One region of the Clostridium sp. LY3-2 genome, then DNA from elsewhere that is predicted to be linked to it. Evidence: riboswitches for the same ligand, from Rfam matches in the RefSeq annotation. Region 1 holds a riboswitch; the other holds the start of a gene.
The links. A riboswitch is a leader RNA that binds a small molecule or an ion and turns the genes downstream of it on or off. The one in region 1 is predicted to bind cobalamin.
Positions count from the first base shown of each region.

Region 2: it holds a riboswitch for cobalamin, as region 1 does, so the genes downstream of both, M4I33_RS04245 (ABC transporter substrate-binding protein) here and M4I33_RS11675 (sirohydrochlorin cobaltochelatase) in region 1, are expected to answer to the same signal.

Region 1 covers NZ_JAMDLQ010000035.1:12,735-17,174, forward strand. The annotation lists gene cbiD (cobalt-precorrin-5B (C(1))-methyltransferase CbiD) at 1-27, opposite strand, end outside; gene M4I33_RS11665 (precorrin-8X methylmutase) at 32-655, opposite strand; gene M4I33_RS11670 (cobyrinate a,c-diamide synthase) at 655-1,953, opposite strand; gene M4I33_RS11675 (sirohydrochlorin cobaltochelatase) at 1,922-2,773, opposite strand; cobalamin riboswitch at 3,011-3,202, opposite strand; gene M4I33_RS11680 (hypothetical protein) at 3,326-3,964, shown strand; gene M4I33_RS11685 (CarD family transcriptional regulator) at 4,063-4,257, shown strand; gene M4I33_RS16940 (hypothetical protein) at 4,283-4,440, shown strand, end outside.
Region 2 covers NZ_JAMDLQ010000014.1:63,491-67,930, forward strand. The annotation lists gene M4I33_RS04230 (histidine phosphatase family protein) at 1-199, shown strand, start outside; gene cbiB (adenosylcobinamide-phosphate synthase CbiB) at 202-1,149, shown strand; gene cobD (threonine-phosphate decarboxylase CobD) at 1,162-2,220, shown strand; cobalamin riboswitch at 2,274-2,451, shown strand; gene M4I33_RS04245 (ABC transporter substrate-binding protein) at 2,577-3,494, shown strand; gene M4I33_RS04250 (iron ABC transporter permease) at 3,481-4,440, shown strand, end outside.

The DNA of each region.
Region 1 (4,440 bases):
TCCACTTCTAACAAACATATCAACCATAGTTTTATCTTGCATTGCACATATACATAAGCGCATTTACAATTGCTGCAGCTACTGTGCTTCCACCTTTTCTTCCCTTTACAGTTATATAAGGTATTTTTAAATCATCTAATCCCTCTTTACTTTCCTTTGCTCCAACAAACCCTACCGGAACTGCAATTATTAAATCAGGTTTAACTAAGTTATTTAAAATCATCTCTCTTAATTTAAATAGTGCTGTAGGTGCGTTTCCAAAAACATAAATATTTACTCCATCTTTTGATGCTTTTTCTACAGCTGCCATTGACCTTGTAATCTCTTTTTCTTTTGCAATTTTATATACCTCTTCTAAGCTAACAAAACACTCAACAGAACCATTTAGCTTTTCTAAAGCTTTTTTATTAATTCCCTGCTTTGCCATATTAGTATCTGTATATATAAGAGGTGAGTTTTTTAATACCTCTTTTGCTTTATCTATAAAGTCTTCACTCATCTCTAAAAGATTTGCGTATTCAAAGTCAGCCGTAGTATGAATAACTCTTTTTACTATTTTTAATTCTTCTTCGTTAAATGAATGATCTTCCATTTCACTTTCTATTATTTCAAAGCTTTTTTCTTCTATCATTCCTGGATTTTTTATATAAGTCATTATTTTTCACCTTCTAAATCTAAAATATTATCTAAAAAATCTAAATTCTTATAAAAATGTATATGAGGATATTGAGCTATAGTATTATTCTTTTTATAGCCGCACTTCCAATTAATTTTGTTTCCTAAAACATCTGTTTTTTCTATATCAAAAATATTTTCTCTATTTCCTATACATTTTGATTTATGGAATTCGTGTATGTTTATATCATTTTTAAATCCTTTTAAAACTGCATAACCAAAGTTTTGAAGAGAGTTTGTCATAACAACTTCTGAGTTGAAAAAGTTTACCATATCAAATCCTTCTATACTTTTATTTAAATACATAAATCCACCACATTCAGCGTAGCATTTAAGTCCCTTACTTAAGCTCTCTCTAATGCTTTTAAGCATAGATTTATTATTTGATAATTCATTTTTAAAGACTTCAGGGTAGCCTCCACCTATATATAGAAAATCTATATCTTTAGGTAGTTCTTTATCATTTAAAGGACTAAAGTAAACTACTTCCCCTATACTCTCTAAAATCTCTAAATTTTCTTTATAATAGAAGTTAAATGCTTTATCATAAGCAATAGCTATCTTTATATCTCTTTTCTTTATCTCTAATTTTTTATTTTCTATACTTATATCCTTTGCATAATCTATAATTTTTTCTAAGTTTATATGTTTATTAACTAAATCACTACATTTATCTAAAACTTCTGAAATTTTTTCTGTTTCTATACTTTGGACTAATCCTAAGTGTCTTGATTTAAGGCTAATAGATTCATCTTTAGGAATATATCCTAAAACGTCAACATCACAATTTTTATTAACTAATTCTTTTAAAAGGTTATAATATTTTTCTGATACTTTATTAAATATAACCCCTTTAATGTTTGCACCCTTAAAGTTTTTAATACCGTTTATCTCAGCACAGATAGTTAAGCTTTGTGCCTTTGGAGTCATAACTAAAATAATTGGAATATGGTTAAATTCTTTAGAAAGATGGTATGTTGAAAATTCTTCATCTAATCCTTTTCCATCATAAAGCCCCATAACCCCTTCTATAATGCTTATATCGCCGCATCCCTTACTTAAAGAATAGGAAACTCCTGATTTTCCCATAAGGAACATATCTAAATTTCTTGAATCTATCCCAGTTGCAAGTTTATGAAACTCTTTATCTATATAATCTGGACCTACTTTGTATCCTTGTACCTTTAATCCTCTTTTTGTTAATGCTTTCATTATCCCTAAAGTTACAGTAGTTTTACCACCACCACTACAGTTTGATGAGATTATTATTCTTTTCATTTTTCATACCTTTCTTTGTTTTTCCAACATTTAAATATCTATTATTAATACAATCTTTAACTCTATCAATATATAACTTTCTAAAGCCTTCTATTTCACCAAGGCCTTTTAAAAATAAACTAACATTAAATCCTTCCTTTTCTAAGATAGTCTTCCATGAATCTTCTTCATCAGATGCCATATCATTTAAAACGTGATCTCCGCAAACAACCATAAGAGGAAGTAGCATTATATCTTTTACATTATCCTTTTTTATTCTATTAATTACATTTTCTAAACTTGGATATCCTTCTACCGTTCCAACGTATACGTTATCTAAGCCTTCGTCTTGTAATACAGCTTGTATGCATCCATAAGCAGATGTAGCATAATGAGATGTTCCATGTCCAAAAAGAACAGTATTTTTGTCTTTTATTATTTCTTTTATAGAATTTATAAATAATGAATAATCATCTGGTGCTTCTTTTGTTCCTTGAAAATATAATATTGGTCTTCCAACCTTTATATCTGAAAATTTTTCTTTAAATCTATCTTTTACATTAACTATGTAGTCATATTCTTCTCCTGGTATTATATGAAGTGGCTGCATAATAACCTCTTTATAACCCATTTTATGTATTTCTTCTAACGCTTCTTCAGGAGTTAAAATTTCTTCTCCAATCCCCCTTAACTTTTTAATAATCATATGTGATGTAAAGGCTCTAAAGATATCATAATCTTTAAAAGAATCTTTTATATCTTCTTCTATTCTTTCTATTGAATTTTCTAATGCACTCTTATAACTTGTCCCAAAACTTACAACTAATATTGCTTTTTTCATTAAAATCTCCCTCATAAACTTTTTTTAATTTACTTTTTATATAATAAAGTGGCTTAAGCTATGCTATCTAATAACCTGTACTATTAAATTAAATTAAATTTTAAATATATAGTTTAATTTAAAATTTCTATACATAAAAAAAGCACCCTTACTCTGTAAGGATGCTATAAGTACAACAAAAAAACTTTAAAAGAAAACTTCTTTTAAAGACACTTTTCGTTTAGCTTCCCACCGAAACTTATGAAAATTAATATAGGCAGGTCTCCTGACTTAAGCTTCATTCTCCTCTTATACCTTCCCAAATAAACAACTTCAGTGGCATATTATAAGACTTGTCTGCTATTACAGTAGCGGGGGCTGTAGTGGATTCAAACCACTTTCCCTTTTAATCTAAAATAATATTTTAGAACCATATATTAAAAATATTCGTTTTTTCTAAGTGATTATATATTAAAAATTTATTAAAGTCAACATTACTTTTTTAATAAGTTATAGTCTTATTTTAATTTTTAATATAAAATATAGTAATACGACTCATAAAGGAGGAAAAAAATGAAAACAAAAAAAATACTTTTAGGTGGAATTATTACTTTAGCTATATTAGCCTTAATAATACTTGGAGTTTATAATTTTTCTTTTAAGCCAAAAGAGACTGTAGACTCTATAAATAAAACTGTAACAATCGACCCTATTAAATTATCGAAAAAATTTTTACCTAAGGATATAAACTTAAGCTTAGAAGAATTAACAGCCGAATCAAACACAAAATTCAACTCAAACGAAATTACTGACTTGTTTATAGAAGCTATAAATGAGATGCCAGATTTAAAAAATTCTCTAAGTGGTATAAAAGTATCTTTAGATAATGATTTAATAAATGTATATGCTAATATAAACTACTATAATATTCCTTTCCAATTAAAATTAGTTTTTTCAGCAAAAGCAGTGGATGGAAAAGGTATATTACATTATGAAAGTGGAAATTTAGGATTTATATCTATTTCAAAAGATACAATATTTAACAATTTAGAAAACAATTCATTAATAACTTTTGATAAAAATTCAGGTGATATAATCTTATCTTTAGAGGGTTTAGATAACATAGACATAAAAGATATGAAGGTTCAAGATGGTGATTTAGTAATCAATTTCAGAGGAACAATAAAATTTTGGGATTGGCTTAAAAAATAATATTGACACTGTTAAAATCCTGTGATAAAATAAAACTTTTGTATTTTTAACAGATATGTGTTACAATATAAAAAGAACTTAATAAGGAGGCGTTTACTTTGTTCAATATTGGTGATAAAGTTGTCTACCCTAGTCAAGGTGTTGGCACTATAGAAAACATAGAACAAAAAGATTTTCTTGGGAATAAACAAGATTATTATTATATTACTTTAACTAATAATCTTAAAGTAATGTTACCTACTAAGAAGCATTACTTCAGAACAAGAATTAAATCAAAAACTTACAAACCTTAATTTTTTAAATGACACAGTTGATATTATTTCTAGTAAAAATAGCAAAGAAAGATTTGATATAAATTCTACAAAAATCAAATCTGGTTCTTTTTCTGATTATTTAGAAGTTGTTTCTTCTTTACACAAAACTAAAGAAGGTCATAATCTAAATTCTAGTGAAAAGCAAATGCTACATAACACAAA
Region 2 (4,440 bases), on a different contig from region 1:
AATAGATTCTTTAGAAAAAAATGATGAAAAAGAGGCTTTAGTACTTTGTCATGGGGGAACTATAGCAAGTCTTTTAGAAAGTTTTAATGAAGAAAATAAAAGTTTTTATGATTATCATCCAAACTGCATAGAAGGCTACACCCTTGAAGTTTTAAAAGAAAAAGGAAAACTAAAATTAAATATACTAGAAAGGTTTTAAAAATGATAGAGATTATAATAGGATATATTTTAGATTTAATAATAGGAGATCCAAATAACCCTTATCATCCTATAAGATTTATTGGAAACCTCTCTAAATCTTTAGAAGGATTTTTTAGAAAGAGAATTTCTAAAAATCTTAAATTAAGTGGTATTTTAACTAATCTGTCTGTAATATTTATAACGTTTTTTGTAGTTTTATTTATAACTAAAGGTACAAGTTATATTAATACTTATCTAGGGATAATAGTATCTGGAATATTAATATATTTTACAATATCAGCTAAATGTTTAAAGGTTGAAGGATTAAAGGTTATAAAGGAATTAGAAAATGGAAATATAATTGAAGCTAGAAAAAAATTATCATATATAGTTGGAAGAGACACAGATAAATTAAACGAAAGCGAAATTTATAGGGCAGTAATTGAGACCGCTTCAGAAAATATGTCAGATGGAATAATAGCACCTTTATTTTATGCAGGAATCGGGGGAGCTCCTTTAGCTTTTTTATATAAGGCTGTTAATACTTGTGATTCTATGTTTGGCTACAAGAATGAAAAATACATAGATTTTGGATTTTCTTCAGCTAAGGTTGATGACATATTTAATTATATTCCAGCTAGGATAACAAGTTATTTAATTATTATAGCTTCTTTTTTATTAAGATATAAATATAAAGAAAGTTATAAAATATATAAAAGAGATAGATATAATCACTCAAGTCCAAATAGTGCACACCCAGAAGCGGCAGTTAGTGGAGCGCTTTCTGTAATGCTTGGGGGAAGTAACTATTACTTTGGGAAATTAGTTAAAAAAGATACTATAGGGGATAAATTAAAAGAAATAGAAAAAAGTGATGTTATAAAGACAAATAAAATTTTAGATTTAGTTACTTTTTTAGGGGTAGTTTTAGCTATAATTATTTTCTTTGTAATACATATTTTTTTATAGAGGTAAATTCATATGAAAAATAGTCATGGTGGAAATATTGATGAAATAAAGAGAAATTACAAAATTAAAGATTTAGTAGACTTTTCAGCAAATATAAACCCTTTAGGGCTTTCAAAAACTGTTAAGGAAGCTATGATAAATGCTATAGAAGACGTGGTTCATTACCCAGATATCACTTATTTAGATTTAATAAATAGCATAAGTGAATTTGAAAATATAGAAAAGAATAATATATTTTTAGGAAATGGTGCAGCGGAAGTTATATTTAATATAGTAAGAGGCTTAAAGCCTAAAAGGGCACTGCTTTACGGGCCAAGTTTTTCAGAATATAGAGAAGCTTTAAACTCAGTAGATTGCAATATAGATTATTATATATTAAAAGATAAGTGTAATTTGGATTTAGGGATTTTAGATATGATTAATAAAGAAACAGATATAATCTTTATTTGTAATCCAAATAATCCAACAGGGGCTTTATGTAAAAGAGATATGATTGAAGAAATATTAAAGGCTTCAAAAAGAAAAGATGTTACAGTTGTAATTGATGAATCTTTTTTAGAGTTTGTTAGAAATTCTAAGGAATTTACTTTAATTAATAGTTTAAAACATTATGATAACTTAATTATAGTTAAGTCTTTAACTAAGATTTTTGCCTTTCCTGGAATAAGGCTTGGATACGGATTAACTAAAAGTAAAGAATACTTAGAAAAAATAAATAAAAACACTATATCTTGGAGCGTAAACACTATAGCAAATAAAGCTGGAATTGCAGCTTTAAAAGAAAGTTTATATATTAAAAATACTATTTCGTTTGTAGAAGAAGAAAATAAGTTTTTATTTAATAATTTAAGCTTATTTAAAGATTTAAAGGTATTTAAAGGTTATGCGAATTTCATATTTTTTAAGACCTTTAAAAATATAGATTTAAAAGAAGAACTTTTAAAATATGGAATTTTAATAAGGAGTTGCGAAAACTATATAGGACTAGATATGAGTTATTATAGAGTTGCAGTTAGAACTAGAGAAGAAAATATTAAATTAATAAAATCTCTTCAAGAAATTGTAAATTAATAATCTCAAATGATAAATAATTGACAATTGGATAATTAAATAATATAATCATTCTGATAAAAATAATAATTGGTGTATATTACTTAAAAGGGAATAGAGTGTAAATCTCTAACTACCCCAGTAACCGTGATGTGGACGAGGCCTAAATTATAGTCACTATATTAAATTATGGGAAGGCTAGGCTAAGGGTGAAGCTAAGTCGGGATACCTGCCAAATTATTTATACGACTTACTATAACCTTCTGAGGGTGGGGTTATAGTGCTAATAGGATTTTTTTATATAAGCATACCTTCACGCGGTGTGTTTTTTTTAATCCCTAAAATTAACGCCTCAAAATTATAATGGAGGAAAAGTGATGAGAAATTTTAAAAAGTTATTGTCAGTAGTAGTTTTAACGATATTTTCGTTAGCTATTTTTACAGGCTGCGCAGGTAAAACTGTTACTATGAAAGATATGGAAGGTACAGAGTTTAAAGTACCTAAAAAGATTGAGAGAATAGTATCTACAGCACCTTCTAATACTGAAATTTTAGTAGGTCTTGGATTAGGTGATAAAATTGTAGGAGTAGATAAATATTCAGCTGATATAAAAGGGTTAAAAAGTGATGTAACTAAAATAGACTTTAGAAACCCAGACGCTGAAGCTATAATTGCCCTTAAACCAGATGTTATTATTGCATCAGGTCATAATAGAGAAGGAAAAGAAGATCCATTTAAGGCTTTAAAAGATGCAGGTATCCCAGTTGTATACCTACCTACAGCAGAAAGCATAAACGGAATCTATGATGATATAAATTTCTTAGGGAAGCTTACTGGAACTGAAGAAAAAGGAACTGAAATGGTAAGTAACTTAAAAGGCGAGGTTGATAAAATCAAAGCTATAGGTGAAAAGATTAAAGATAAGAAAACTGTATACTTTGAAATAGGTTCAGGTGAAAAACTTTATAGTTTCGGTAGTGATACATTCTTAAATGAATTATTAACTACAATAGGAGCAGAAAATATATTTAAAGACCAAAAAGGTTGGATCTCACCTAGTGAAGAATCAGTAATAAAGAAAAATCCAGATGTAATCTTAACAAACGAAGATTACATAAAAGATGCTACAAAACAAATAGAAAAACGCCCAGGATTTAATACTATAAACGCAGTTAAAAATAAAGAGGTATTCTTAGTAGATAAAAATGCAACTTCACGTCCAAGTCAAAACGTAATAAGTGCATTAAAACAAATTGCAAAGGATATTTATCCAAAAGAATATGCAAACATCTAAAAAAATAAAAATTAAGATAAGCTTAGGAGTAATCCTAAGCTTACTGATTATCTGTATTGGAACTTCTCTTGGAAGTTCCAATATTGATTTATTAGATACAGTTTCAATAATAGCGAATAAGCTATTTAATATACCTCTTAGGGCGGGGATTGAATCTAAAGATATTGCGATAATTTGGCTTTTAAGGCTACCTAGGGTGCTTTTAGCTTTCGGGGTAGGCGCATCACTTGCAGTATCTGGTGCGGTAATACAATCTATCTTAAAAAATCCTTTAGCATCACCTTATACTTTAGGAGTATCATCTGGTGCATCTTTAGGTGTTGGAATATATATAGTTTTAGGAATAACTATACCTTTTGTAGGGAATTTAGCACTTCCTTTTATAGGGTTTTTGTTTGGAGTTTTAACTGTATTTTTAGTAATAATATTTTCAAGTAAAGTAGATAGAGGCTTATCTAATAATACAGTAATACTTTCAGGAATGGTTTTATCTCTTTTTGCAAGTGCAGTCTTAACTACAGTTACAGCACTTTGTAGTGAGGATATTAAAGCTATAACTATGTGGCAGATGGGATCATTCTCTATGAAGAGTTGGTCTTATGTTTTTGCAGGACTTCCATTTTTTATAATAGGAGTAATCCTTGTAATAAGATATACTAGAGAGATGGATATATTAAGCTTTGGTGAAAATCATGCTATGACAGTTGGAGTAGAAACTAAAAAGGTTAAAAAGACATTACTTGTAGCGGTAGCGATTTTAACTGGAAGTGCTGTAGCTTTAAGTGGAGTGATTGGATTTATAGATTTAATTACGCCTCATATAGTAAGAAAGATATTTGGTTCAAATCACAAAATAGTTATACCTATGTCAATAGTGTTTGGAGGTTCTCTTATGGTATTAACAGACTTAGTAGCAAGAACTATAATAACACCATCAGAATTACCA